Regions from separate parts of the Tsukamurella paurometabola genome, predicted to be linked through region 2. Evidence: predicted binding sites of a transcription regulator. Region 2 holds the regulator's gene; the other holds the start of a gene.
The links. The regulator LexA, encoded in region 2, represses DNA repair genes until DNA is damaged. The targets are predictions, from matches to a motif close to CGAACANNTGTTCG.

Region 1 (14,894 bases), 2.0 Mb from region 2:
GGGATCTTCGCCGCCGAGGGGCGCGAGTACGCCACCGAGGGTCTGCTGCGCCCGGAGACGGTGGCGCGGGCCGTGGTCCAGGCGATCACGACCCCGGGGGACGCGCATCCCACCGAGATCGTGCTGCGGCCGCGCTGATCAGCGGACCAGGTACCGCCCCGTGCACACCCGGGTCCAGTTGTCGTGCCACGGGACCGGACCGGGACCGTCGGCGACGTGCACCAGCACGCGGAACTCGACGTCCCCGGGCCCCGTGGCCGCCCGGAAGAAGGCCGCGTTGACGCCCTCGCCCGCGACGTGCCCCGTCGCACCCGTCCGCAGATTCCGCCAGTCCAGGGTGCCGGTCGCCCGGAAGGTGATCCCGGCCCAGAGCGGGCCGAAGTCCGCCCTGCCCGTGACGCCGACGCGGCCCGGGCCGTCGGGCGTGATCGTGGAGATGAGCCCGGGAACCCCGCAGAGGTTGTCGGGCGTCGGCCCCGGACCGGGGGCGGCCCCGGCGACGCCGGCCCCGGTCGCCACGACTCCCGCGGCGAGGGCGGTCACCGCGGCACCTCGCGCGAGCGCCCTGACGGTGGTGTGGTGCATGAGAACTCCTCGGGTGTGTGATCGGATCGGTCCCCCACCCGTGGCTTCAGTGCGACCGCGCTGCCGTATCGCTGACGGTAGAACCGCACGCCCGCGAACGCAACGATCCGGGGTTGTCGATGCCGGGACGATCGGCATAGGGTCGAACGCGTGAGCAGCGAGTTGTGGGCCGGCGTCGACGACTACCTCGAGCGGACGGTGGCCGTCGATGCGGCCGAGTTCGAACCGATCCGCGCGGCCCAGGCCGAGGGCGGCCTGCCGGACATCGCCGTCTCCGCCACCCAGGGCAAGTTCCTCTACCTGCTGGCGTCGATCTCGGGCGCCCGGCGGATCCTGGAGATCGGCACCCTGGGTGGCTACAGCACCGCGTGGCTCGCGCGCGCGGCCGGCCCCGAGGGCTCCGTCGTGACGCTGGAGTTCTCGCCCGAGCACGCCGCGGTCGCCCGCGCCAGCCTGGACGCCGCCGGCCTCGGCGAGCGCGTCGAGATCAAGGTCGGGGCCGCACTCGACAGCCTGCCCTTCCTCGACGGCCCCTTCGGCCTCGTCTTCATCGACGCCGACAAGGCCAACAACCGCGCGTACCTGGATTGGGCGCTGCGTCTGAGTGCCCCGGGCACCGTCATCGTCCTGGACAACGTGGTGCGCCGCCTGCACGACGAGGGCCCCGACGCCGACGGCATCCGCGGCGCCCTGGAGCGCCTCGGCTCCGACCCGCGGCTGGACGCCACCGCGCTGCAGACCGTCGGCATCAAGGGCTGGGACGGCCTGGCGATCGCGGTCGTCCGCTGATCAGGTCCCGTACGCGGGCAACGTGATCGGCGACTTGTAGAGCGAGTTCACGCGCTCCCCCGCCAGCCACTTCTGCAGCCGTGCGGCCTCGGCGTCGAGGGCCTGCCGCGCCGCCCGGGGCGTCCCCTTCGGCAGCACCGGGACGACGGTGCCGTCCTCGTCCTGCGTGTACGCCCCGATGATGCGACCGTCCCACCAGGCCGTGGTCCCGGCGTTACCGGCGGCGTCGTAGATCGCCGACGCGAAGGCGGGGTCGAGGTAGAACGCGCGCTCCTTCCACCCCATCGGCGTGGGGTCGAGCGCGGGCAGGAGTGCCGCCCACGGCTCCACGGGCGCGACGGGATCCACGTCGTCCGGGAGCACCCAGCCGGTGCCGCCCCGCTCCAGTCGCACTTGGACGGCGGCGATCTCGGCGAGGGCCGCGCGGATGGCCGTTTTGGTGGCGCCGAACCACCAGACCACGTCGGTCTCCGTGACCGGCCCGAAGGCGCGCAGGTACTCGCGCACCAGTACCGCGTACGCCTCTCCCGGACCGGTGCGCTCGGCGGGCGCGCCGAGCCACTCGTCGGCGCGGGCCCACAGGTTGCGGTTCACCCGCCAGTGACTCTCGTTGTGGGCGCGCACCAGATCACCCCTCGCGCCGAGCCAGGTGAGAACCCTGGGCGCCAGGTGCATCTCACCGCCGTACTTCTTGCCCTCGGCCATCATCACCTTGCCGTCGAGCTCGGGGAGCCGCTCACGGAGCCGGACGGCACTGAGCTCGCAGCCGCGGAGCGCGTCGAGGACCGCCGATCGCGCCTGCGCGAGCCATGCCTCGCCGTCGTCGGCGACGCCGCCGCGGACGGCGTCCTTGGCGATCTTCGCATGCTCCTGGGCGGCAACACGTTCCGACGGTCCGCTCAACGCCGCACCGTGCAGTGCACGCGGGAAGACGAACATGGTGCGGCGCATGGCGAGCTGCTTGACGAGCGACCGCTGCTCCCACAGCTCGCGCTCGTACTCGTCGCGGGCGAAGGAGTGCATCCGTGCGTGCACCGACAGGTACGGGGTCGCCGGTTCCGTGGCGTGCAGCACGCCGACGGCTCGCACGGCGTCGAGCACGGAATCGGTGCGGTGCTCCGGCGCGAGGGCGTGGCGGCGCGCCATGCGGGCGCGACGTTCCGCATCGTCGATCAGGCGCATCCGGCGCTCCCCTCATCCGAGGACTCCAGGCTAAGGCATCGTCACCCCATCGGAAACATGTTCGAGACCGTTGCCATCTCTCGTACACGAGCGTAGGATTGCAGTAACGAAGGGAGGCGGCTCGTGATCGATTCCGGCACCGCGGCTGACTATCTCGATGCGCTCGCCTCCTTCGAACAGGCCGCCGACCGCTTGGCGTCGATGAACCCCGTCATGCTCTCCTCGCAAGAGGTCCTCGACGGCCTCCGGCGCCTCGAGCGCGCCGCGCGCACCGTCCCCAGCAGCCAGCACTGGCTCACCGAGGTGGCCATCGAGCAGGACCTGCCCGCCCAGCTCGGCTACACCGGCGCCAAGGAGCTCCTGATCGATCAGCTCCACCTCGCCGGGGTGGAGGCGCGCGATCGGATCCGTGGTGCCCGCTCCCGCGCGCCGCGGCAGGAGCGCGGGTACTCCCCCGACCCGCGCCTACCGCTCGTCACCGCCGCCCAGCGCGCGGGCACGCTGTCCGAGCGGCACGCCCTGGCGATCGAGAAGGCCTTCGACGCCTGCTCCCCCAAGCTCTCCCATCCCGACCTGCACGATCTGGAGGACATGCTGGTCGCCGCCGCGGAGGGCGGATGCACCCCGGAGGACATCGCGACGCTCGGCCGGCGCGCGTACGAGCTCCTCGATCCCGACGGTGCCGAACCCTCCGCCGAGAGCATCGCCCGCAAGCGCGACCTGACGGTCGGGAAACAATGCGACGACCTCATGTCCGCGCTCGGCGGGGTGCTCTCGCCGGAGGCCCGCGCGCTGCTCGACACGGTGCTGGAGAAGCTCGCCCGGCCCGGTGTGAACAACCCGGAGGACGCGAACGATCCCGTCGATGTGGATGACGCCGATGCCGTTGCGGCGGCGGCGAAGCGGGACAAACGCACGGCGGCGCAGCGCAACCACGACGCCTTGGTCTCGGCCCTGCGCGCAGCGATCGCCTCTGGCCTGCTCGGGCAGCATCGAGGTCTTCCCTGTGTTCCGATCATCACGCTCGGCATCGATCAGCTCGAGTCCGAGACCGGCATCGCGACCACCGCCACGGGCGGGCGACTCCCCGTCGAGGATGCGCTGCGCATGATGGGCGCCAACCCCAAGTACGTGCTCCTGCTGGATCTCGCGTCGCGCCCGCTGTTCCTGGGCCGGGAGAAGCGCCTCGCGTCCGCGGACCAGCGGATCGCGCTGTACGGCTCCGAGAAGGGCTGCAGCGCACCGCGCTGCGACGCCCCGGCCACGCGCTGCCAGGTGCATCACGTGACCGAGTGGCGGGACGGCGGCGCCACCGACGTCACCGTGCTGACCCTCGCCTGCGACGCGCACCACGGCAAGGTCGTCCCCAGCGGTGACGACGTGCGACGCGGCTTCGAGACGATCGTGCTGCCCGAGGGCGACGAGTACCCCGGCCGCACCGGGTGGCGCCGCACCGGGGACCCCGCCGGTGCGTACCGCGTGAACCACACGCACCATGCGCAGGAGCTGTACCGGCTGGCGCAGGAGCACCACCGGCAGCGGCACCAGCAGTACGCCGACGCCTGGCGCGCCCAGGACGAGCGCGCCCTCTACCGGGACTTCGTGGGCACCATCCACGACGACATCGCCGCGATGCTGGACGGGCCGCACGGTCCACCGCTGCTGGAGTCCTTACTCTCCGAACACGATGCCGACAACCATTGGCGCGAGGATCCGCCGTGGCCCGCGCACGAGGCGCTGGATCGGCTGCGCGCCGCAGCGTGACGCGGCGGACCATCCGTGCTCGGTCGCTCCTCGGGAGCCGACGACTACCGGCTATGGAGTCAGCCCGCCGAGATTGCGTGCCAGGCGCCCCCGGCCGGGGCCGGTCAGTTCGTCGAGCACGACGGTGCGCCCGCCCATCGCGAGCAGCAGGGCCTCCGCGGTGCCGCGGACCTCGGGGCCGCGGCCGAAGGACCAGTCGAGGTCGTCGGCGACGAGCCGCACTCCCCTGCCCCGGACGGCACCGCGCACCGGCGGCGCCCACAGCGCGAAGTTCAGCGCCGGCCGGATCCGCTCCGCGGGAATGGTGCGCAGCAGGCGCAGGGGCCGGCGGATGTCCTGCTGGTGGATCATGCCGTCCAGCAGCGAGATGCGGCAGCCGAAACCCGCGGTGAGCCCGGCGGGGCGAATGTGCTCGCGCAGGGCCTCGACCACGTCCGACGTGGTCATCCCCGACAGCTCTGCCAGTCGCGCATCGTTCGAGTCACTCCCCGGGCTCGCCCGGCCGGTCACCATGCGCTGCACCGTCTCCCGGCCCGTCAGCAGGTCGTAGCCGATGTGGTGCAGCACCACCTCCCGGACACTCCACCCGTCACACAGGCTGGGTGCACTCCACTGCTCCGCGGTGAACCCCTCCACCAGCTCCAGCAGGCTGCGCCGCTCCTCGGTCGCCAGGTCGGCCACGGATCCGATCACGGTTTCACTCCTCCTCGGCGTGCCACAGGTCGTCGTCCCGATCCTTGACGAAGATTCGGCCGCGCGGTTCCACTTCGACGACATCCGTGAGCCAGTAGGTGTCGCCCGGCGCCCAGCCCGCGATCACCGAGTGCACCCCCGGCTCCACCTCGATCGCCGTACCGCTGGCCGCGAGGTACGCACCCACCTGCAGATGCACCGCGTCGTACTCGCGCGAGACGGCTTCCCAGTCCGGCATCACCCACCGGGTGTCGGCGAGCCCGGTGGTGCGATACCAGTCGTGATGCCTCGAGGCGGTCACCTCCAGCGGGTGCTCACGGCAGAGGTCGGCCCACACTGCGGCCGAGTCGATCTCGAGGACCCGCCCCGACCCCATCACCCGATGAACGCTCGCGCGAGTCTCACCGAAGCCGTCCTCCACGAGATACAGGCCCGTGGGCACGCCGACCTGCTCAGAACACGTCTGTATCAGCTGGTATGGCGGACAGGACCACCAGATCGCACTGTAGTTCGCACGCGGATCACTCGGGCGCTCCACTACCGCGCGTTGTTCTTCGGATCTCGTGTTCTCGGCCCACGTCAGCAGGACCGACCGCGCCGGGGGCTGACCTCTATCGCGCCAACCTTCCATGCGTACCTGGAACTGTTCCGGCGCGATCGTGTCCGTCCACCACCCCGCGGCCGGCGAGACGGCGACGAGCTGTGCGAGACGGTCGATCTCCGGCGCGATCTCCGGCCGCGACGCGAGCACCTCTGTCCCTTCGGGCTCCTGCCAGTACCTCGCCATGTTCACCGCGTTCTCCAGCGCAAGGTGCACGAAGTGTTCGTCGACGGCCTCCACCGCCGCCAGGGCCGACCGCAACACGTCCACCGCGGCATCGACATGCAGCGGCGAGGCGTCGCCGTCGCCCACGTGGAGCCGCACCGTCGGCGCCGGATCGAACACGAACCGCAGATCGAACTCCGCGCGGATCACGTCCTGGTCGGTGAAGCTCACCGCGTCCAGGCACACCCGCCGCCCCCGAGGCCCGGTCATGAGCTGCTCAGCGAGGGAACTCATGACCGGACTGCCCTGCTACGGAACGATGTTGACGAGCTTGCCGGAGACGACGATGACCTTCCGCGGCGCACCGTCGAGCAGCTCGGCGATCTTCGGATCCGCCAGCGCGGCGGCTTCGAGGGCCTCGTCGGAGGCGTCGGCGCCCACGGTGATCCGCGACCGGACCTTGCCCTTCACCTGCACCGGGATCTCGACGGTGTCCTGCACCAGCCACTGCCCCTCGGCGACGGGGAACGGCCCGTGCGCGAGCGACTCGGTGTGGCCCAGCCTGTTCCACAGCTCCTCGGCGATGTGCGGCGCGACGGGCGCCAGCATCAGCACCAGCGGCTCGGCGAGCACGCGCGGCGCACCGCCGGGGTAGGCCTTGGTGAGGTGATTGGTCAGCTCGATCAGCTTGGCGATGGCGGTGTTGTCCCGCATCTCCGCGTAGTCCTCGCGGACGCCGGCGATCGTCTTGTGCAACACCCGCATCGACTCGTCGGACGGGGTCTCGTCGGTGACCCGCACGGCGCCGGTCTCCTCGTCGATCACGGCACGCCAGGCGCGTTGCAGGAAGCGCTGCGCACCGACGACGTCCTTCGTCGCCCACGCGCGGTCCTGATCCAATGGGCCCATGGACATCTCGTAGACGCGCAGGGTATCGGCGCCGTAGTCACGGGCGATGTCGTCGGGAGCCACGGAGTTCTTCAGCGACTTGCCCATCTTGCCGTACTCGCGGTTCACCTCCTGCTCGCCGAGGAAGAACCTCCCATCGCGCTCCACCACGTCCTCGGCGGGCACGTAGACGCCGCGGGAGTCGGTGTACGCGTAGGCCTGGATCATGCCCTGGTTGAACAGCTTCCGGTAGGGCTCGCGCGAGGTCACGTAGCCCAGGTCGAAGAGCACCTTGTGCCAGAAGCGCGCGTACAGCAGGTGCAGTACGGCGTGCTCGACGCCGCCCACGTACAGGTCCACGCCGCCGGGATCACCCGCGCCGTTGACCTCGGGCCGCGGGCCCATCCAGTACGCCTCGTTCTCCTTGGCGCAGAACGCCTCCGCATTGGTCGGGTCCACGTACCGCAGCTGGTACCAGGAGCTACCGGCCCACTGCGGCATGACGTTCGCGTCCCGCGTGTAGTCCTTGAGGCCGTCGCCCAGGTCCAGCTCGACGTGCAGCCAGTCGGTGGCCTTCGCCAGCGGGGGAGAGGGCTGCGAATCCGAGTCCTCCGGGTCGAAGGCGACGGGCGCGTAATCCTTGACCTCCGGGAGCAGCACGGCCAGCTCAGATTCCGGCAGGGCGTGCGGCGCACCGTCGGCGTCGAAGACGATGGGGAAGGGCTCGCCCCAGTAGCGCTGGCGCGCGAACAGCCAGTCGCGCAGCTTGTACTGCACCGTCCCCCGGCCCGCGCCCGTCTTCTCCAGGTAGGCGATGACGGCGGCCTTCGCCTCGGCCACCCCGAGGCCGTTGATGTCGAGCTCGGCGTTCGCGGAGTTCACCGCGGGGCCCTCACCGATGTAGGCCTCGTCGGCGACGCCGGCGTCGCTGCCGACCACCTCGACGATCGGCAGGCCGAACTTCGTGGCGAACTCGTGATCGCGGACGTCATGGCCGGGGACGGCCATGATGGCACCGGTGCCGTAGCCCATGAGGACGTAATCGCCGATGAACACGGGGATCTCGGTGCCACTCAGCGGATTCACCGCGACCGTCCCGAGGAAGACACCCGTCTTCTCCTTGCCCTCCTGGCGCTCCAGGTCGGACTTCGCGGCGATCGACGCCCGGTAGGCGGCGACCGCCTCGGCGGGCGTGGCCGCACCGCCGGTCCAGCGGTCGTCCGTGCCCGACGGCCAGGCGTCGGCCGTCAGTTCATCGACCAGCGGGTGCTCGGGGGAGAGCACCATGTACGTGGCGCCGAAGAGGGTGTCCGGGCGGGTGGTGAACACCTCGATCCGCTCGCCGGCGGCGGTGAAGGCCACCCGCGCGCCGCGACTGCGGCCGATCCAGTTGCGCTGCATCGACTTGACCTTCTCCGGCCAGTCGAGCACGTCCAGGTCGTCGATCAGGCGGTCCGAGTAGGCGGTGATCCGCATCATCCACTGCCGCAGCTGCTTGCGGTAGACGGGGAAGTTGCCGCGCTCGCTGCGGCCGTCGGCGGTGACCTCCTCGTTGGCGAGCACGGTGCCCAGGCCCGGGCACCAGTTCACCAACGAGTTGCTCTCGTAGACCAGTCGGTGCTCGTCGAGCACGGCGCCGCGCTCCGCGGCCGTCAGGTCCGCCCACTGCCGGCCGTCGTCCAGGGCGCGGGCGCCGGAGGCGAACTCGGCCTCCAGTTCCGCGATGGGCCGCGCGCGGTCCTGGGCGCTGTCGTACCAGGCGTTGTAGATCTGCAGGAAGATCCACTGCGTCCAGTGGTAGAACTCCGGGTCGGTGGTCGAGACGCGGCGTCGCTCGTCGTGGGCCAGACCCAGCGAACCGATCTGCTGCAGGTACCGCTCGATGTTCTTCTCGGTGGTGACCCGCGGGTGCGTACCGGTCTGCACGGCGTACTGCTCGGCGGGGAGCCCGAAGGCGTCGAAGCCCATCGTGTGCAGGACGTTGGCACCGTTCATCCGGTGGTACCGGCCGAAGACGTCCGTCGCGATGAAGCCGAGCGGATGACCGACGTGCAGGCCCGCACCCGACGGGTAGGGGAACATGTCCAGGATGAACAGCTTCTCCGCAGGCAGCTCACCCGCGGCCGCCGCGAGCGGCCCGACGGGGTTCGGGGCGTTGAAGACGCCGCCGGCGCGCCACTGATCGCGCCACCGCTGCTCGATGGCACCCGCGAGCTCGGCCGTGTACCGGTGGGCGGGGCCGGTCGAGGTGGACTGTTCAACGTTCTGCGTCACCCCACCAGCCTAAAACCCCGCAGGTGAGCTAGGCCCGGTCACCCCCGGCCGGCTCCGCCGGGAGCCGCAGCACGATCGAGTCCCCCTCGGCGACGCCCCGCTGCGGCGGGACGGTGAGCATGGCCCGGATCTCGCGCGGGGAGTACGTCCGCGTGTGCGCCGTGAGCGCATCCAGCGTCGACAGCACCGCGCTCGGGCTGATCATGTAACCGAAGGCCGTCATGTACTCGGGCTTCGGGCCCCCGATGATCCCGATCTGGACCGATGGTGCGCCGCGCGGAGGCTCGTACAGGCGGTACACCAGCAGGTCGTGGGGGATCGTGCGGCCGCGCGGCGTCACGACCCCGTCGGGCCCGAAGACGAACCCGCCACGCCTCAGCCACAACACGACCGCGTTCACGATCAGGCACACCCCGAGCAGCGGTCCGAGCACCAGCATCAGCGGCGCGCCCTCCGGGTCGGTCAGCACCGTCGCCACCATCCCGGCGACGACGAGGCCCAGTCCGACCAGCCCGTACGTCGCGATGTGTCGCCACCAGGCGGCCTGCCCCACCAGAACGGCACCGTCGACGACGCGGACCGTCTCCCCGCGCCGGTCCCCGATCTGCGGAACCAGCAGACCGACGCAGACGACGGCGATCCCCAGGAACGCCAGGCCGACGTCCGGCAGGCCCACTACGAGGGCAACCGCGCCGAACCCGCCGAACGCGACCACACCGATCACCGGGCCCGTGATCGCGCGCCACTCGTCCCGGTAGTTCGTCCACTCGAACGCGAAGTCCACCGTGCCGATCCTCCTCGCGCCGGATGCTACCGACAGCCGTCCCACCGCCGCCGGGGCGATTTGCGCGGGTCTCTAGACTGGAAGCCGTGTTCGTGCTGGTTGTGATCCTCGCCCTGGCCGCCGTAGCGGCCGTCGTCGTGGGCGGTGCCGGGCTCGCCGGCCGCCTCCCGGAGAACGGCATGGTGGGGGTCCGCACCGAACAGACCCTGTCCGATCCGCTGCTCTGGCGCACCGCGAACCGCGTGGCCGGTCCCGGCCTGGTGGCCGCCGGCGTCATCTTCGGGGGCGGCGCCCTCATCGGTCTCGCGATGGACGCACCCTGGTCGTACGCGGCCATCGGCGTCGCAGTACTCGCGGGCCTGTTCCTCGCCGGGTTCGGCGCCCTCCAGGGCTCGCGGGCCGCGTCGATCCAGGCGCGGCTGCAGCTGCCCGAGGCGACGTGCTGCAGCGCCGACGACGAGGCACCGTCGGACGACCCGGCAGCGGACTGCGGCGTGACCGGCGGCTGTGGCGCGTGCGCCCTCAAGGGCATGTGCGACCACGAGGCCCGGCCGGCCTGACGGATGCGCGCGCTCCTCGACAAACTCTCCATCGACGGCTTCATCCTCGCGATCTTCGCCGCCGTGGGCGTCGCTGCGCTCTTCCCCGCGGAGGGGCGCGCGGTGCCGGTGGTCGACGGTGCCGTCACCGTCGCGATCGCGATCCTGTTCTTCCTCTACGGTGCGCGGATCCACCCGATGGAGGCCCTCGCCGGCCTCAAGCACTGGCGCCTGCACGTGGTGATCCTGGGCTTCACCTTCGTGGTCTTCCCGATCATCGGTGTGTTGCTGCGGTTCGCGCCGGAGGTGCTGCTGCGGCCCGAACTGTACGCGGGCGTGCTGTTCCTGACGCTCCTGCCGTCCACGGTCCAGTCGTCGATCGCGTTCACGTCGATCGCGGGCGGCAACGTGCCCGGCGCGATCGTCAGCGCCTCGGTCTCCAACCTGCTCGGCGTCTTCGTCACGCCGCTCCTCGTGCTGGCGCTGATGGCCACCACGGGCGAGGTGCAGTTCCACAGCAGCTCGATCATCGACCTGTGCCTGCAGCTGCTGCTGCCCTTCCTGCTCGGCCAGGTGCTGCGGCCGTGGGTGGGGGAGTTCGTGGCGAAGCACGCCGCGGCGCTGAAGTACGTCGACCGCGGCTCCATCGTGCTGGTGGTCTACGCCGCGTTCTCGGCCGGCATGCGCGAGCACATCTGGAGCCAGGTCTCCTGGGTCGGCGTGGTGCAGCTGATCGTGCTGTCGGTCGTCCTCGTGCTGCTCATGCTGTGGCTGACCCGGGCCACCGCGGACCGGCTCGGCTTCGACCGCGCCGACATGATCGCCATCCAGTTCTGCGGCACGAAGAAGTCCATGGCCACCGGCCTACCGATGGCCGCCGTCCTGTTCGCCGGGCAACCCGTCGGACTGCTGGTGCTGCCGCTCATGATCTTCCACCAGATCCAGCTCATGATGTGCGCGTGGCTCGCCGCCAAGTACGGCCGCGAGCTCGAGCCCGTCCCGACCTGAGCCCCCCGGCGCCGCGCCCGCCCGCACAGGGAGCCGCGGCTCCGCGCCGGGTTCGGGCCTGCCGACCGCCCACAGGACGTACAACGCGACGGGCACGATGAGCAGATCGACGATCGGGTCGAGCGCCTCGATCGGATTGCCGTACACGGCGAACGATCGATAGTCGCCGAGCAGCTGGCCGATCGCCGGCAACAGCGCGGCGGCGAGGTACGCCCAGCGTTCGCCCAGCAGCACCATCGCGGCGATCACGGCGTACGCCGCGGCCGAGCCCGCGTGGGCGGCGGCGTCCGCGGCATCGGGGAAGCCCCGCAGACGGGCGAGATGGACGAATGCCGCGAACATCAGGAGCCCGCACAGGACACACCGGCTCGGCACGCACCCGCCCGGTAATCGCTCGCTCACGCCCATGTCGCCGCTCCTCGCCTGGTCGGGCCCGGTCCAACGATATGACAACTCGCGTTGTCCCGCTCGGTGAGCGCACGCGGGGGAGCCGGGGGCACGACAGGGGCACGCGGACGCACCACGAAGCGCCGCCGGCGCGAGGAGGGCGAGCGAGGGTCAGTTGACGGAGACGTCCACCGGATGCGTCGCCAGGAGCGCGGTGGGCAGCCCCTGCCGCCGCAGCACCTTGCCCCAGAGGTCCACCCGCGCGGGGACGAGGACGTCGGTGTGGAGGGACCGGCACGGGATCCAGTCGTCGCGCTCGAGCTCGTCGTCGAGCTGCCCCATGCCCCAGCCGCTGTATCCGGCGAAGACCCGCACCCCGTCGAGCAGCTCGTCCATCATCTCCACATCGGAGTCGAGGTCCACCAGCACCACCCGGCCCGCGACCGGCTGGAGGCCGCGGATGCCGCTCGCATCCACCCCCGCCTTGACCACGCCCAGGCACAGCGCCGCGGACTGGTTCACCGGGCCGCCGACGAAGACCGCCTTCGGCTTGGCCGCCAGCTCGTGCCACTGCGGGAGCACCCCGTGCACCGCGGACTCGCTGGGCCGGTTGAGAACGACGCCCAGGCTGCCCGACTCGTTGTGCTCGATCAGATAGACGACGGTGCGGGAGAACGTCGGCTCGACCAGGTCCGGGGAGGCCACCAGCAGCGTGCCCGAGGACAGCTCGAAGCCCGCATCACCGGACTCGCCGGAGGACGCGTCACCCTGCGTCGGCTCATTCGAACGATCGGGACCCACACCCCCATCATGGCATGTCGACGACCATCGAGGTCCGCCGACGCGGAAGCGCCCGCGCCGATACGCTGTAGCGGTGACGAGCAGCGGAACGGATGCCCCAGCCGCCGCTGCCACACCGGCGTGGCGAACCTTCCGCGACCTGCCGGACCTGCTGCGCCTGCTCGGCGTGCGACTGCTGAGCCAGTACGCGGAGGGTCTGTTCCAGGCCGGGCTCGGCACCGCGATCGTGTTCAACCCCGAGCGCAACGCCACGCCCGCCGCCATCGCCACCGGGCTGGCCGTGCTCCTGCTGCCCTACTCGGTGATCGGCCCCTTCGCCGGTGCACTGCTCGACCGCTGGGACCGGCGCCGCGTCTTCATCGTCGCGAACGTGATCCGCGCCCTGCTCATCGCGGCGTGCGCGGGTGTGCTCGCGTCCGGCGCGGGGGAGGCGGCGATCTTCGTCGTGGCGCTGGCCGTCGGCGGCGCCGGCCGCTTCGTGGCCTCCGGGCTGTCCGCCGCACTGCCCCATGTCGTGGACCGGCCGCAACTCGTCGCGGTCAACTCACTGACCACCACGCTGGGGGCCGGCGCCACCGCGGTCGGCGCCAGCACCGCGGTGGGGCTCCGGGCCGTCTTCGGCTCCGACGATGCGGGCGGCGCCGGCGTGCTCGCCGTCGCCGTCCTCGTCGCGGTGCTCGGCGCGCTGCTGTCGACGCGGTTCCCCGCGGGCGTGCTCGGTCCCGACCACGACGTCTCGGGCAAGCACGAGAAGCCCGCGACCGCGCTCAGCGACGTGGCCGCGGGTCTCGCCCACGGGGCGCTCGCGGCGTGGCGGGCCCCGTCGGTGACCGCGGCCTTGACCGGCATGGGGGCGCACCGCACCGTCTTCGGCTTCAACACGCTGATGCTGCTCCTGCTCACCCGGCACCACTTCACCGACGGCACCCTGGGCCTCGCCGGCTTCGGCTCGGTCGCGGGCGCGACCGCGGTCGGCATGCTCGTCGCCGCCGTGCTCACCCCCTTCGCCGTGGCGCGGTGGGGCAGGCGGAACACCGTCGTCGGCGCGCTGGTCGTGGCGTGCCTCACCCAGCTCACCGTCCTCACGCTGAACTTCGCGGTGCTGGTCGTCGCGGCCGCGGTGCTCGGCCTCGCCGGGCAAGTGGTGAAGCTGTCGGGCGACGCCGCGATGCAGCTGGACGTGCCCGACGAACGGCGCGGCCAGGTCTTCGCCTTCCAGGACGCCCTGTTCAACGTGACGTTCGTGGGCGCGGTCGCCTTCGCCGCGGCGGTGGTGCCCTTCGACGGCGTCTGCCGGCCCCTGGCCGGGTTCGGCGCACTGCTGTACGCGGCCGCCGTCGGTGTCGTCGTCCTGCTCTACCGCCGCACGGGAACCCCGGAGGGCCCTGGCGCGTCCAATTGATATGGGGGACGAACTGATCGAGTACTGGTTCGGCGACGGGGCGGGCCACGTCACCCGCTGGAGCTCGCCCGGCGTCCAGGGCACCGTGCTCCTCGACTTCGACGGGGACGGCCGGATCGACGACGCGATGGTCGACCTCGACGGGGACGGCCGGGTCGATGTCGCAACCCTCGATCTCGACGACGACGGGACCCGGGAGGCCGCGTTCCGCGACGACGGCTCGGGCCGCTGGGCGGAGCCCACGGCGGTGCCGGGCGCAGGGGCGGACCGTCAGCCCGACCGCGCTCCCGACGGGACACCCGGCACCGCGGCCGCGCCCGCGCGGGCGGCACCGTCGACCTGCCCCATCCCGGGCGTCACGGGTGGACGGACCCCCGAGCCCGACAGGCCGGTGCAGGTGAGCCCCGTCCCCGCGGAGCCGGGACAGCCGGCCCGGCAGGCCGTCGCGGACACCGATTCCGACGGTGCGCCCGACGTTCTTCTGTTCGACACCGACGGCGACGGGACCGCGGACGGCGCGACCGATCTGCGACAGTAGCGATCAACTCTTTCACTTCCTGCGTCGGACGGATACGCTGCTCTCATGCGGAACACGATCCTGACCGCCACGGCGATCACCCTCGTCGCCACGTCGCTGACGGTCGCTGCGGGCGCCGCCACAGCCGCTCCCACGCCCTCGCCCGCGCCGAAACCGGCGAACACGGTGGTGGTCGACGTGCGCACCCACGTCTTCCTCACCCGAGAGGCCCCGCCACGGACCACCGTCTACGCCGACGGGCGGATCATCACGAAGGCCGTCGGGTCCCAAGGAGGCCCGGTCGAGCTGCGTGGCAAGCCCGCCGACGTCGCGGACCTGCGCGCGATCACGGAGCAGGTGCTCCGCAATCAACCGCAGTACGACCGGAAGACGCAGATCTTCGACGGCTGGATCGTCTCGGCCAGTGTCCGCACCACGGACGGTGCACTGCTCAAGGCCACCGTCGACAATCCCGATGCGCGCGGCTGGACTGCACTGGGCCGCCTTCCGAGCCG
Region 2 (14,894 bases):
GAACCGGCTCGATGCGAACCAGGCGCCGCCGATGCGTCCGAAGCCGGTGATCACCTCGTCGGCGATGAACAACACGTCGTGCTCGCGGCAGATGTCGCGGACCTCGCGCAGGTACCCCTCCGGCGGGGGCAGCAGGCCGCCGGCACCGATCACGGGCTCGGCGACGAAGGCCGCGATGGCTTCGGCGCCGACCCGCTCGATGAGGCCGAGCAGTTCCTTGGCGTCGTCCCACGCGACCGTCGCGGTGTCGTCGAACAGCACGCCGCCGTAGCCCTCGGCGTTGACCGGGATGCCGCCCAGGCTCGTGCCGCCGACATGCATGCCGTGGTAGGCGTTCGAGCGGCCGACGATGAGCTTCTTCTCCGGCCGCCCTTTCTCCTGCCAGTAGCGACGGGCCAGCTTGATCGCCGAGTCCACGGAGTCCGAACCGCCGGAGGTGAAGAAGACCTTGCTGTCCGGCACCGGGGCGATGCCCTGCAGCCGCTCGGCGAGGGCCACCGTCGTATCGGTCGCGGCGTCACCGAAACCGGTCACGTGCGCGACCTTGAGCAGCTGGTCGCGGACCGCGTCGGCGACCTCGGCCCGGCCGTGGCCGACGTTGGCGAACCACAGGCCCGCGGTCGCGTCGAGATAGCGGTTGCCCTCGGTGTCGAAGACGTACGCGCCGTCACCGCGCGCGAAGACGAAGGCACCGTCGCGCTGTACGGCGCCCATGTCCGCGAATCCGTGCCAGAGTGCCGATGAGGTCGTGGGTCCCTGTCCGCTCATGGTGGATAAACTAGTCGCAAATGACGAAGCAGGAGACGCGCACCGTCGATGCGGGCGCGAGCGGGTCCGGCGCGCACACGCCGACCAAGCGCGAGCTGTACGCGGCCCTCGGCACGGACGCCGCGCCGGCGGTCACGCTCCGGGACGAGACGCGGCTGCGCGGGAAGCTCAAGCGGGCGAAGGAGTCCGACGTGGCGCGGCTCGCGCGCGACGTGGCGGCGGCGCGCGAACGGTACGCGGAGCGGCGGACGGCCGTCCCCGCGATCGTGTATCCCGAGAACCTGCCGGTGAGCGCACGGCGCGAGGAGATCGCGAAGGCCATCGCGGAGAATCAGGTGGTCATCCTGGCCGGCGAGACCGGCTCGGGCAAGACCACCCAGCTGCCGAAGATCTGCCTCGAACTCGGGCGCGGGGTGCGGGGCATGATCGGGCACACCCAGCCGCGGCGGCTCGCCGCGCGCAGCGTGGCCGAGCGGATCGCCGAGGAGACGAAGACCGAACTCGGCGAGGCCGTCGGCTACGCCGTCCGGTTCACCGACCGGGTCTCGCCGAAGACCTCGGTCAAGCTCATGACCGACGGCATCCTGCTCCGCGAACTCACCCGCGACCGGCTGCTGCGCGACTACGACACGATCATCATCGACGAGGCGCACGAGCGCAGCCTCAACATCGACTTCCTCCTCGGCTATCTGCGGCAGATCCTGCCCCGCAGACCCGATCTCAAGGTCATCGTCACCTCCGCGACCATCGAGCCGGAGCGATTCGCCGCGCACTTCGCGCAGCCCGACGGAACGCCCGCACCGGTCATCGAGGTCAGCGGCCGTACCTACCCGGTGGAGATCCGCTACCGGCCGCTCGACGAGATGACCGACGACACCGAACCCCTCGATCAGGTCACGGGCATCGTGCACGCGGTCGACGAGCTCTCCCGCGAGGCTCCCGGCGACGTGCTCGTCTTCCTCTCCGGGGAACGCGAGATCCGCGACGCCGCCGAGGCACTGCAGGCCCACGTCCGCCCGGGCACGGAGATCCTCCCCCTGTACGCCCGACTGTCCTCCGCCGAGCAGCACCGCGTCTTCGCTCCGCACACCGGCCGTCGGATCGTGCTGTCCACCAACGTCGCCGAGACGTCCTTGACGGTGCCCGGCATCAAGTACGTCGTGGACACGGGCACGGCGCGCATCTCCCGCTACTCGGTCCGGACGAAGGTGCAGCGGCTGCCGATCGAACCGATCTCGCAGGCCTCGGCGCAGCAGCGGTCCGGGCGGTGCGGGCGCACGTCGGACGGCATCGCCATCCGTCTGTACTCGGAGGAGGACTTCGACGCGCGGCCCGTCTACACGGACCCGGAGATCCTCCGCACCAACCTCGCCTCCGTGATCCTGTCGATGACGGCGCTCGACCTGGGCGAGGTCTCCGCCTTCCCGTTCGTGCAGCCGCCCGACGAGCGGGCCGTCCGCGACGGCACGGCACTGCTCGAGGAGCTGGGAGCGCTCGAGGTCGCCGGGGGCGGAGCGAGCGGGACCGGTGCCGGCATCCGCACCGAGGGGCACAAGCGGCTCTCGGCCGTCGGCCGCCAGCTCGCGGACCTGCCCGTCGACCCGCGGATGGCACGCATGCTGGTCGCGGCCCGCGAATTCGGGGTACTACCGGAGGTCCTGGTGATCGTCGCCGGCCTCTCGATCCAGGACGTGCGCGAGCGGCCGGCCGAGCACCGTCAGGCCGCGGACGCGCAGCACGCCCGGTTCGCCGATCCCACGTCGGACTTCCTCTCGTACCTCAACCTGTGGCGCCATCTCGGCGATCGCCGGGCCGAGCTCAGCTCCAGCGCCTTCCGCCGCGAATGCCAACGGGAGTTCCTGCATTACGTACGGATCCGCGAATGGCAGGACCTGCACGGCCAGCTCAGGCAGATCTGCCGCGACCTCGGTTGGAAGCTCGACTCCCTGGGGCGGGAATCGGCACCGTCGGCCGACCTGATCCACCAGGCGATGCTCGCGGGCCTGCTGTCGCACATCGGGCTGCGCGAGCCCGACGGGCGGGAGTTCCTGGGCGCCCGCAACGCGAAGTTCCTCGTCTTCCCCGGTTCCGCCCTCGCCAAGAAGCCGCCGCGATTCATCATGGCCGGCGAGCTCGTGGAGACCTCCCGCCTGTTCGCGCGGACGGTCGCGAAGATCGAGCCGGAGTGGGCGGAGAAGCTGGCCGGGCCGCTCGCGAAGCACCACTACTCCGAGCCGCACTGGTCCACCAAGCGGGAGGCCGTGCTGGCGAAGGAGCGGGTAGCGCTGTTCGGCGTGCCGCTGGTGGCCGACCGCACGGTGAACTTCGGCCGGATCGACCCCGCCGCCGCGCGCGACCTCTTCATCCGGCACGCGCTCGTCCAGGGCGAGTGGCGGACCCGGCACCCCTTCTTCGCCCGGAACCGTGCGCTGCTCGACGATGCCGAGTACCTCGAGGACAAGGCGCGCCGCCGCGACATCGTGGTCGACGAGGACGGACTGTTCGACTTCTACGACCGGCGGGTGCCCGAGGGCATCGTCTCGGCGCGGCACTTCGACTCGTGGTGGAAGAAGACCTCGCGCACCGACCCGACCCTCTTGGATTTCACGGTCGACGACCTGCTCGCCGACGGTGCCGCCGACGTCACCGCGGACGCGTACCCCACGTCCTGGCTGCAGGGCCGCATCGAGGTGCCGCTGAAGTACCGTTTCGAGCCGGGCGCCGCCGACGACGGGGTGACGGCCCGGATCCCCGTGAAGGATCTGGCGACGGTCCGCGCGGACGGCTTCGAGTGGCTCGTGCCCGCGATGCGCGAAGAGCTGGCCGTGGCGCTGATCAAGTCGCTGCCCAAGCAGCTGCGCCGCGAGGTGGTCCCCGCACCCGACTTCGCCGCGGCGGCGCTCGCGCGCCTCACACCCCGGGCGGAGCCGCTCACCGAGGGCCTCGCCCGCGAGCTGACGCAGTTGTCCGGCACGGTGATCCGTGCCGGCGACTTCTCTCCCGCCGCGATCCCCGATCACCTGCGGGTGACGTTCACGGTGATCGGCGACGACGGACGCACGCTGGGGTCCGGCAAGGACCTCGACGCGTTGAAGCGGAAGCTCGGCGCCGCGGTGCAGCAGGATCTGTCGAGCCGTGCCGGCGCGTACGAACGTGCACCGGCGAAGCAGTGGACCGCGGAGACTCTGGGGGACGTGCCGCGGACGATCGACACCGAGGTCCGCGGTAGCCGGGTCATCGGATTCGGGACCCTCTACCCCGCCGGAGACGCCGCGGGCGTCAAGGTGGTCGCCGCGGAGACCGAGCAGACCGCCCTGATGGGCGCCGGGCTCGACGTCCTCCTCGCCAACGTCCTTCCCGGTGCGCACAAATCCGTGCTGCAGTCGGTCGGGCAGCGGGAGCGGTTGGCCCTCTCGCAGAGTCCGTACGCGACACCGATGGACCTCGTCGCCGACTGCCGGCGCCGCGCCATCACCGACCTCCGGTCACGCGCAGGGCTCGCGTGGACGCCCGCCGAATTCACTGCGCTGACGGCGACGGTGCGCGCGGGCCTGGGCGAGGCGGTCCAGAAGAACTTCGCGGACGTCGCCACGGCGATCGCCACGGCCACCGAGGTCCGGGGAGCCATCGCCGCAGCGCCACCCGCGCTGCGGGATGCCGCCGAGGACATCGCGGAACAACTCGACGGCCTGCTGTTCCCCGGGTTCGTCGCGGCCACACCGGACGTTCACCTGCAGCACCTACCGCGATACACGGCGGGAGCCGCCGCCCGCTGGGCGGCGCTGCCCGGCTCGATGGACCGCGACGACCGCGGGATGGCGACTCTCGATCGGGTCTACGCCGCGCTCACGGCCACGTTGGACTCGCTGCCCGAACACCGCCGGGACAGCGCGCTCGACCAGGTGCACTGGCAGATCGAAGAGCTCCGCGTGAGCCTGTTCGCACAGTCCCTCGGGACCGCCGGTTCGGTGTCGGAGAAGAAGGTGCTGGCAGCGATCGCCGCTCTGGCCTGAGTCGCCGGGGCCTAGGCGGCGTCGGTCGGGTCCGCGGCAGCCGCGCGGGCACGCAGATCACGGATGGCGGCTTCGAAGTCCTCGATCGACGAGAACCCCTGGTACACCGAGGCGAACCGCAGGTACGCCACCTCGTCGAGATCGCGGAGCGGCCCGAGGATGGCGAGCCCGACCTCATTGGCGGGGACTTCGGCCACGCCCGTGGCGCGGATGGCCTCCTCGACCTGTTGGGCGAGCTTGTGCAGGTCGTCCTCGGCCACGTCGCGCCCCTGGCATGCGCGCCGCACGCCCTTGACGACCTTCTCCCGGCTGAACGGCTCGGTGACGCCGTTGCGCTTGACCACGGCCATCACCGCACTCTCGACGGTCGTGAAGCGACGTCCGCATTCGTTGCAGGAGCGGCGCCGGCGGATGCCCTGCCCGTCGTCGAAGACGCGCGAATCGACCACCCGGGTGTCCTCGTTCTTGCAGAACGGGCAGTACATCGGCCCACCTCCCGCGCGGCTGCGCTCGGACGTCCGGCGGGGCAGCTGCAGCACGGTGGCCCCTGCCACCGACGCGCCCCGCGATCTCCCCTTCGAGAATACTCGGCGCGGGAACGGCACCACGTTGTCGAGGTGGGCCGAACGCCCGCCCTGCCGGGAATCCACTATCGCCATACGGGTGGTCATGTGCGTCTCCTTCGCTCGTGGACGGCGGTCAGTACCGCGGCGTGATGAGGGTCTGGCCGGCGTGCACCCGACCGTCGCGCAGCCCGTTGATCTCCGCGATCTCCGCCATGACGGCGGTCTCGGCACGGCCGGGCGCGATCTCCCGGGCGATCTGCTCCAGGCTCTGCCCGCTGCGCACCGTCACGATCGAGGTCAGAGCGGGCTGCGCCGCGGTCGGAGCGGGCTCGGCGGACGACGAGCCGCCGAAGAGCACCACGAGACCGGCGAAGACACCCACCGCGAACAGGACACAGGCCGCGAGCGACGGGCCGGGGGTGCGGCGTGCGCAGCCGTCGGCGCGCGAGTGACCGCGGGGCGCGCGCCGCACTGCGGAACGCACGCCCGGACGTTCGACAGCGCGCCGGGCCGACCCGCGCGCTCCGGTCACGCGCACCCCTGTGGACTCCGTTCGAACAGACCGGTCCACCGCACCGTTCGACGGGATGATCGATACCGCCACCGGCTCGTGCGAACGACTCCGCGCGAGCCGCGGCGAGACGCCGCGGGCACGCGTGGCACCCCGCCGATCGGCGGCGGCGGAGCCGTGCCGCACGAGCGCCTGAGCCGTGCCGGCGGTCTCCTGCGCTGCGGTGATGACGTCTCGATCGATGATCGCGGTCATGGTCTCTCCTCGGTCGGTAGCGGTTCCTTCTCGCTCACCCACAGGTCTATCGGAGGGGACTGACAAGTTTTTCAATCCAGCCCCACCAGTCACACCGGAATGCGTGCAAGTGTTCGAGAGAACTTCTGTTCGATTTCTACCACACCCCTCGGCCGAGCGGAAGACACGCGCCGGAAATTCTCGAACAGATGTTTGTCAGGCCGTTCGGCCTGGACTACAGTGGAACCAGAACCGAACGGGCGTGAGGAGCGACACATGACAGATGAACGACAGGTCCAGCACCGGGACAAGCGCTTCCGCGACGCACAGGGCAACGTCTCCGAGGATCACCTCACCCGTCGCCAGAAGCAGGTACTCGAGGTGATCCGCCGGTCCGTGCGTGATCGCGGGTACCCGCCGAGCATCCGGGAGATCGGCGACGAGGTGGGCCTCACGTCCACCTCGTCCGTCGCACACCAGCTCCGCACCCTGGAGCGACTCGGGTTCCTGCACCGCGACCCGAACCGCCCTCGCGCCGTCAACGTCCAGGGCGCCGAGGAGCGCACGGCGCAGGTGATTCAGAAGGTGATGGAGGACGAGGAGCGGATGCCGGAGCCCGCGTTCGTCCCCGTGCTCGGGCGCATCGCCGCCGGTGGCCCGATCCTGGCGGAGGAGGCGGTCGAGGAGATCTTCCCGCTCCCCCGCGAGCTGGTGGGTGAGGGCTCGCTGTTCCTGCTCAAGGTGGTGGGCGAGTCGATGACCGATGCTGCGATCTGCGACGGCGACTGGGTCGTGGTGCGGCAGCAGTCCGTGGCCGAGAACGGCGACATCGTGGCGGCGATGCTCGACGGCGAGGCCACCGTGAAGACCTTCCGCCGGACCGGGCGCGATGTCTGGCTGATGCCGCACAACCCGGCCTTCGACCCGATCCACGGCAATGACGCGGTCATCCTCGGCAAGGTGGTCACGGTCATGCGCCGGATCTGACTCCGCTCCCCTCACGCAGCGCCGGCTCACCGACCGAGAGGTCGCGGGCCGGCGTTCGTCGTCCGCCGAGGGATGCGATCGCGCAGGCGGCGCCGCCGAGCGCCAGGCCCGCGATGGCGCCCGGCTGCACCGGCTCGCCGAGCAGGAGGAAGGCGAACAGGGCGGAGACCGACGGGATCACGGCGAACAGCATCGCCGCTCCGCCGGCTCCCGCGATGCCGATCACGCGGAGGTACAACGTGGTCGCCGTCATCGAACTGAGCAGCACCATGAGAACCAGCACGACGACGCCCTGGATCGGGCGGACGACCGTCGCGCCGAAGACCGCCACCAGGACGCCCGCCGGGATCGCCGCGACCGCCATCCCCACGGCGTTCCCCGCCAGCGGGTCCACGCCCCGGCAGAACCGCTGGTGATACACCCCGCCCACGGCGATGCCCACCAGACCGAGCAGAGTGAAGCCGATCCCCGCCCCGGCGTGGGCCAGCGCCGGCACCGTCGACCAGCACGCGGCGACGACCGCCGCTAGTCCGAGCGTCGCGGCGAGGGCACGACGCGGCGTGAGTCGCTCGCGGAGCGCGAGCCTCGCCACCACCGTGGTCACCGCCGGGTTCACGCCGATGATGAGCGCTGCGACCCCCGCCGGCACCCCGGCCTGCAGTCCCAGGTAACACCCCAGGAACTGCGTCGCCTGCGTCAGGAGCCCGACCACGGTCGCGTGGCCCAGCTCCACGCCCCGGGGCAGGCGGCGGCCCGTCGCCCGCACGAGGGCGAGCATGAGGGCGCCCGAGATCGCGAACCGCAGGAACAGCAGCAGGAACGGGCTCATGGCGGCGATGCCGAGAGCGCCGAGCGGGTAGCCGAAGGCGTAGAGCACGACGACGGACAACGCGAGCGCGGGCGGAATCCTCATGCCTCGATGGTCGAACGGGCCGGCGCCCCGCGTCCAACAATGATTGACGATCGCGATCGATCGACAGTATCGTTCATTCATGCCCGAGCCGATCCTGGACATCGTGCCGCTGCGCAGCGTGGTCGCGATCGCTCGGTGCGGTGGCGTCCACCGAGCCGCCGAGGCGCTCCACCTCACGCAGTCGACCGTCAGCGCGCACCTGCGCAGGCTCGAGAAGTCCTCCGGGGGCACGATCGTCGAGAAGGCGGGCCGGGGGATCCGGTTCACCGACCACGGCAACCGCCTACTCGGCCACGCGGAGGCGATCCTCGACGCGCACGACGCGGCGGTGCACGCGCTCGCCTCCCCCACGACCCGCACGCTGTCCGTCGCCGCGACCGAGCACGGCGCCGACCGCCTCATCCCGGAGCTCAGTCGCGGTTTCGGCTCGCTCCCCGGGGGCTGGACCGCCCAGTTCCGGTTCGATCGCAGCGCACAGATCGCGGGCGCGGTCGAACGCGGACTGGCGGACGTGGCGGTCTTCCTCGCGCCCCGTGACCATCCGGACGCCGTCGGCCCCATCGCCCTGCGCTGGTACGCCGCGCGGGAGTGGGAACGCCCCGCCGAGGCGGTCCCCGTGCTGCTGTTCGACGATCCCTGCGTCTTGCGCGCACCCGCCGCGGACGCCCTCGCGCGCACCGGGATCGACTACGTCGTCGCCGCCGAGGCCGCGAATCTCGCGGGCCTGTACTCCGCCGCGCGCAGCGGCCTCGGGGTCACGCTGCTGCCCGCGATCGACGCGACCGACGGACTCGTCGCCGTCGACACCATGCCCACCATGCCGCCCATCGCGCTCGCGGTGACCGTCGGTGCGCGCGTACCCGGCCAGGTCCGCGCCGCGGTCCGTCGTGCGGCCGCCTGCCTCACCCACGAGGTCTGACCGGAACACGCCTACGCCGAGGTGACCTCCGCGTACCGGCGCAGGTGGTCGGTGGCCGAGCCGAACTCCGTCTCGATGGCGGTGAGCCGCTTGAAGTAGTGACCGATCGCCAGTTCCTCCGTCATCCCCATACCGCCGTGCAACTGGACCGCGTTCTGCCCGACGAACCGGGCCGCCCGCGCGATCGTGACCTTGGCGGCGGACACCGCACGGCGCCGCGCCCGAGGTTCCGCGTCGAGGTTGAGGACCGCGAGGTAGCTCGCCGCGACCGCCTGCTCGAGTTCGAGCGACATGTCGACCATGCGGTGCTGCAGCGCCTGGAAGGAGCCGATCGGCACACCGAATTGGCGGCGCTGCTTCGCGTACTCCACCGTGTCCGCCACGACGCACCGCATGATCCCGACGGCCTCGCAACAGACGGCCGCGGCACCGTCGTCGAGGGCGCGTTCGATGACCTCCCAGGCCCCGCCCTCCGCGCCCAGCAGCGCGGTCGCGGGCACACGCACGTCGGCCAGTACGAGGTCGCCCGTGTGGTGGTCGTCGATCGTGCGGAAGTAGTGCGCGCTCATCCCCGCGGGCGGGGCCTGCGGGTCGAACTCCAGCACGAAGAGCGAGAGTCCGTCGCGATCGAGGCGGCCCCCGGCGGTCCGGGCGGCGACGATCAGATGGGTCGCCAGCGGCAGGTCCGCGACGACGATCTTCGCGCCGGCGAGTACGTACTCGTCACCGTCACGCACGGCCGTCGCCCCGACGTCCCAGGGCTCGCGTCCGGACTCGGGCTCGGTGAGCGCGAACGCGATCCGCGCGCCGCCCTCCGCGATCGCCGACAGCACCGCCTCCGCGGCGGGGCCGCCGGCGCCGCGCAGCAGCGCCGCCCCCACGACCGCGGTCCCGATGTACGGCTCGACGACGAGCGCGCGGCCGAGCTCCTCGGCGATCACCATCATCTCCTCGGGGCCGCCGCCCGTGCCGCCCACGGATTCCGGCAGCGTCGCGCCGAGGATGCCCAGCTCGGGGGCGAAGGCCTCCCACACCCCTGGCTGCCATCGCGCCGCCGAGCGCGCCGCGGTCCGCGACTCGACCAGCGGGTACCGGCCGGCGAGATAGGACCGCACGGCATCGCGCAGCATCGTCTGTTCGTCGGTGAGTGTGAAGTCCATCTACAGCCCCAATGCCGCTTTCGCCAGGATGTTCCGTTGGATCTCGTTGGAGCCCGCGTAGATCGAGCCCGCACGATCGTTGAAATAGCGCAGCGGCGCGACGGCCTGCCACAGGTCGCCGCTGTGCGCGCCGTCCACCGGTGGCAGGTACTCGACCACCGGGCCACCGGGCCGCGTCACGTGCGGTTGGTAGACCCGGCCGCGGGGTCCGGCGCTCGTACGGATGAACTCGGTGACCGCCTGACTCAGCTCGGTACCGAGGATCTTGAGCATCGACGCCGCGGTGCCCGGGTTCCCGCCCGCCGCGAGCACGGCGAGCGAGCGGTGCTCGAGTATCTCCAGCACGTCGACCCGCGCGCGGAGTTCGGCGAGGCCGAGCCGGAAGTCGTCGTCCTCGGCGAGCGGCCGCCCGCCGCGGCCGGGCACCGTCGTGGCCTGCTCGGCGAGGCGATCGAGGGAGACCTGCAGCCATGGGGCGGACGCCCCGCCACCGCGCTCGAACTCCAGCAGATATTTCGCGACGGTCCAGCCCTCGTCGATCCTGCCGAGCACGTTCGCCTTCGGCACCCGCACCCTGTCGAAGAAGACGACGTTCTGCACCTCCTCGCCGGAGGCCATGACGAGCGGCTGGATCTCGATGCCCGGCACCGTCATGTCGAGGAGCAGGAAGGTGATCCCCTGCTGCTTGCGCTCCTGCTTGGACGTGCGGACCAGGGCGAACATCCAGTTCGCCTCGCGCGCGTGCGTGGTCCAGATCTTCGATCCGGTGAGCACGAGGTCGTCGCCGTCGGACTCGGCACGCATCGACAGCGAGGCGAGGTCCGACCCGGCTTCGGGCTCGGAGTACCCCTGACAGAAGAAGACCGACGCGTCGAGAATCCCCGGCAGGAAGAACCTCTTCTGCTCGTCGGTGCCGAACCGGATGATGGCGTGCGCCACCATCCGGATCCCCATCGGCGAGAGGAAGGGGGCGCCGGCGAGCACGGACTCGCGGGCGAAGATGTAGTGCTGCGCGACCGTCCAGTCGCATCCGCCCCACTCGACGGGCCACGCGGGCGCGGCCCAGCCCCGCTCGTGCAGGATCGCCTGCCACCGCAGGCTCGCCTCGTGGTCCGAGTACACGCTCGTCGCGAGCCGGCCGGCCGCACGCAGGTCATCGGTCAGGTGCGCGTCCAGGAACTCCCGCACCTCGTCGCGGAAGGCCTCTTCCTCCGCCGTGAACGTCACATCCATCCGGGACTTCCCCTCGTTGACACCCTCGCTCCGGGCGAGACAAAATAGGATTATGTCTCACGACGAGCGTCCTGACAACCAGATCGCGGTGATCCGCCGCGCCGCACAGTGGTTCCGGGAGGGCCGCCGGGTGGACCTGGGACAGCTCGCGAAGGCCAGCGGGATCGGCAGGGCCACGCTCTACCGCTGGTTCGAGGGCCGGGAACAGGTGGTGGGCGAAGCGATCTGGCTGGGCATCGCCCAGGCGATCGCGCGGGTCGAGGCGGAGGAGACGGTCCGGGACCGCGCCGCCTTCCTGCGCGCGTTCGGCCGGCTCGCGCACGAGGTCCGCGCCTATCCGCCGCTCGCCGGATTCGCGGCGGACGAGCCGGAGTTCGCCATGCGGGTGCTGCAGTCCGGCGGCAGCGTGGTGCAGGCGCGGCTCATCGCCTGGGTGGAGGGCTGGCTCGCCGATATCGCGGTGCCGGTGCCCGACGGTGCCCGCGGGGTCACCCGTGCCGACCTCGCGTACGCGATCGTGCGCCTGGCGGAGTCGTTCCTGTGGTCCGACATGATCATCGGCACGCCGCCGCAGCCCGACAAGGCCGCGGCCCTCGTCGAGTTGCTCCTCGACGGTGCGGCGGCCGGCCGGGGCTAGCCCGAGACGATGCCCACGACCAGGTTGATCGCCGTCGCCAGGATCACCGTGCCGAAGACGTACGAGAGCAGGCAGTGCCGCAGCACGACGCTCCGGATCTCCCGCGTCGACACCGAGTTGTCGGACACCTGGTAGGTCATGCCCAGGTTGTAGCTGAAGTAGAAGAAGTCGCGGTACGCGGGCGGGACGTCGCTGCCCCAGTCGATCCCGCCCGGCTCGTCCCCCTCGTCGCCGTAGTAGAGGGCGGCGTACTGCGTGGCGTACGTCAGGTGCAGCGAGGCCCAGACCGCGAAGGCCGCCAGCAGCGCGCCCCCGGCCGCGGTGTCGCGGGCGTCGGTGCGCCCGGCCAACAGGAGGATCACGATGGCGACGAGGCCACTCACCGCGATGACGCCGACGACGAGCTCGGCGACGCGGGGTCGGAAGTTCTCGCGGCGCACCGTCGCCCGCGTGGCCGAATCGTCGAGCGGCCACAGCACCAGCCATCCGACCGCGGCGAAGACCGCCGCCGCGGCGCCGATGCCGAGCAACGCTCCCAGGGGGAAGCCCCAGGGCACCCCGACGGCCACCGCCGTCACCACGCCGACCGCGACCGCGAGGCCCGCGCGGGCGGTCGCCGACGGGGGCAGGCCGCGGTCGTCGCTCACGGTGCCGGGTACTGCGCCAGGGCCCCGGCGAGGGGCCCGGGGACCCGGGCGAGGATCCGCGTACCGTCGGCCTCGTGCTCGGCGGTCACCACGGTGCCCTCCGCGTGGATCCGGGCGACGAGATCGCCCCGGTCGTACGGCAGGAGGGTGCTGACCTCGACGTCACCCGCGGTGATGAGCTGCGTCATCCGCTCGAGCAGCTCGTCGACGCCCTCCCGCGAGTGCGCCGAGACGAAGACCGCCTCGGGCAGCGCGACGCGCAGCTGCGCCAGCACCACCGGGTCGGCCGCGTCGATCTTGTTGACCACGAGCAGCTCCCGCGGCAGCGATGCCTCCCGCTCCCCCGCGACCTCGCGCAGGACCTGGCGCACGGCGTCGATCTGCCGCTGCGGCATCACGTCGCTGCCGTCGACGACGTGCAGGAGCAGATCGGCGTCCACGACCTCCTCCAGCGTCGACCGGAAGGCTTCGACCAGCTGCGTCGGCAGGTGCCGCACGAAACCGACGGTGTCGGTGAGGACGACGTCGCGGCCGTCGGTGAGCACGCCGTGCCGGGTGGTCGGGTCGAGGGTGGCGAACAGCGCGTTCTGCACCAGCACGCCGGCGTCGGTGAGCGCGTTGAGCAGGCTCGACTTGCCCGCGTTCGTGTAGCCGGCGATCGCCACCGCGGGCACTCCCGAGCGGCGCCGCGCGCCGCGCTTGGTGTCGCGGGCCTGCTTCATGCCCTTGATCTCCCGGCGCAGTTTCGCCATCCGTTCGCGGATCCGGCGCCGGTCGGTCTCGATCTTCGTCTCGCCGGGACCGCGCAGGCCCACGCCGCCGTTGCTGCCCGCGCGACCACCGGCCTGCCGGGACAGGGCCTCACCCCAGCCGCGCAGGCGGGGCAGCATGTACTCCATCTGCGCGAGGCTGACCTGCGCCTTGCCCTCACGCGAGGTCGCGTGCTGGGCGAAGATGTCGAGGATCAGGGCGGTGCGGTCGATGACCTTGACCTTCACCACCTTCTCCAGCGCGTTGAGCTGCGCGGGCGTGAGCTCGCCGTCGCAGATCACGGTGTCGGCACCGGTCGCGAGCACGACCTCACGCAGCTCGTGCGCCTTGCCGGAGCCGATGTAGGTGGCCGGGTCCGGCCGGTCCCGCCGCTGGATGACGCCCTCGAGAACGACCGAGCCCGCGGTCTCGGCGAGCGCCTTGAGCTCGGCGAGCGAGGCGTCGGCCTGCGCCGCGGAGCCGGACGTCCACACGCCCACGAGCACGACCTGCTCAAGACGCAACTGCCGGTATTCGACCTCGGTGACGTCGTCGAGCTCGGTCGAGAGGCCGACGACGCGACGGAGCGACGAGCGCTCCTCCAACTGGAGTTCGCCGACGGTCGGAGCCGGCTCCCAGGTATCCATGTCTGTCATATGCCTCTAGTGTGGCACGCCGCGACACGCGAGGTCACGCGAGTTTTCCCTGGGCCGAAGCCCGGCGGGCCCGCTACAGGCGCGCAGTGCCCGACGCCACGAGGCGGCTGGGACCGCGGAGCACGGCACCGTCGGCCTCGACCGTGACGGTCACGACACCGCCGGGCACGTGCACGTCGACGACGCCGGTCTCGCGGTCCGCCGCCCGCAGGGCCGCGACGGCGGCGGCGACGGTGCCGGTCCCGCAGGACCGGGTCTCCCCCGAGCCGCGCTCGTGCACGCGCATGTGCACGGCGCCGTCGGCACCCGATGGCGTCGTGCCGTCCACGAGGGGGGTCAGCACCTCCACGTTGGTGCCGTGCGGGAAGAGCCCGTGATCGAAGGTGGGGGCGCTCGCGACATCGAGCGCGTGCAGGTCCTGCTCGGTGAGCCCCGGAACGACGCAGGCGAGGTGGGGGTTGCCCACGTCGACGGCGATACCGGCCAGGTCGCGGCCATCGACCCCGGCCGACGAGGCGCCGAAGACCCGGGGCGCCCCCATCGAGACGGAGACCTCGGCGTTCTCAGGATCGGCGTGGTGCACGCGCACCGGCTTGGCGCCGGCGCGGGAACCGACCGTGAACTCGTCGCCCGCGACCAGGGCGTTCGCGGCCAGGAAGTGGGCGAAGACGCGGACGCCGTTGCCGCACATCTCGGCGATCGATCCGTCGGAGTTGCGGTAGTCCATGAACCAGTCGTCGCGGGCGACGCCCTCGGGCAGGGCGTCGAGGACGCCCGCGTCCAGCAGGTCGCCCGCGCGCGCCGCGCGGAGCACGCCGTCGCCGCCGATGCCGGCGCGCCGGTCGCACAGCGCGGCCACCAGCTCGGAGGTGAGATCGAGGTCGACGCCCGGGTCCGGGA

Region 1: a site for LexA is predicted at 2,607-2,620, ahead of ELY19_RS07605 (HNH endonuclease signature motif containing protein). Genes of this name have one in related genera too.

What each region holds. Positions count from the first base shown of each region.
Region 1 is NZ_LR131273.1:1,525,036-1,539,929, reverse strand. Features, by position in the region: gene ELY19_RS07625 (SDR family oxidoreductase) at 1-138, shown strand, start outside; gene ELY19_RS07620 (hypothetical protein) at 139-585, opposite strand; gene ELY19_RS07615 (O-methyltransferase) at 736-1,374, shown strand; gene ELY19_RS07610 (winged helix DNA-binding domain-containing protein) at 1,375-2,556, opposite strand; gene ELY19_RS07605 (HNH endonuclease signature motif containing protein) at 2,680-4,320, shown strand; gene ELY19_RS07600 (maleylpyruvate isomerase family mycothiol-dependent enzyme) at 4,372-5,010, opposite strand; gene ELY19_RS07595 (hypothetical protein) at 5,018-5,926, opposite strand; gene leuS (leucine--tRNA ligase) at 6,089-8,941, opposite strand; gene ELY19_RS07585 (hypothetical protein) at 8,970-9,725, opposite strand; gene ELY19_RS07580 (SdpI family protein) at 9,812-10,285, shown strand; gene ELY19_RS07575 (bile acid:sodium symporter family protein) at 10,289-11,272, shown strand; gene ELY19_RS07570 (YqgE/AlgH family protein) at 11,831-12,385, opposite strand; gene ELY19_RS07565 (MFS transporter) at 12,534-13,862, shown strand; gene ELY19_RS07560 (hypothetical protein) at 13,864-14,400, shown strand; gene ELY19_RS07555 (hypothetical protein) at 14,446-14,894, shown strand, end outside.
Region 2 is NZ_LR131273.1:4,265,451-4,280,344, forward strand. Features, by position in the region: gene ELY19_RS21245 (aminotransferase family protein) at 1-768, opposite strand, end outside; gene hrpA (ATP-dependent RNA helicase HrpA) at 789-4,781, shown strand; gene nrdR (transcriptional regulator NrdR) at 4,793-5,266, opposite strand; gene ELY19_RS21260 (LysM peptidoglycan-binding domain-containing protein) at 5,481-6,113, opposite strand; gene lexA (transcriptional repressor LexA) at 6,369-7,079, shown strand; gene ELY19_RS21270 (DMT family transporter) at 7,063-7,992, opposite strand; gene ELY19_RS21275 (LysR family transcriptional regulator) at 8,072-8,911, shown strand; gene ELY19_RS21280 (acyl-CoA dehydrogenase family protein) at 8,923-10,071, opposite strand; gene ELY19_RS21285 (acyl-CoA dehydrogenase family protein) at 10,072-11,304, opposite strand; gene ELY19_RS21290 (TetR/AcrR family transcriptional regulator) at 11,357-11,941, shown strand; gene ELY19_RS21295 (DUF1345 domain-containing protein) at 11,938-12,588, opposite strand; gene hflX (GTPase HflX) at 12,585-13,994, opposite strand; gene dapF (diaminopimelate epimerase) at 14,068-14,894, opposite strand, start outside.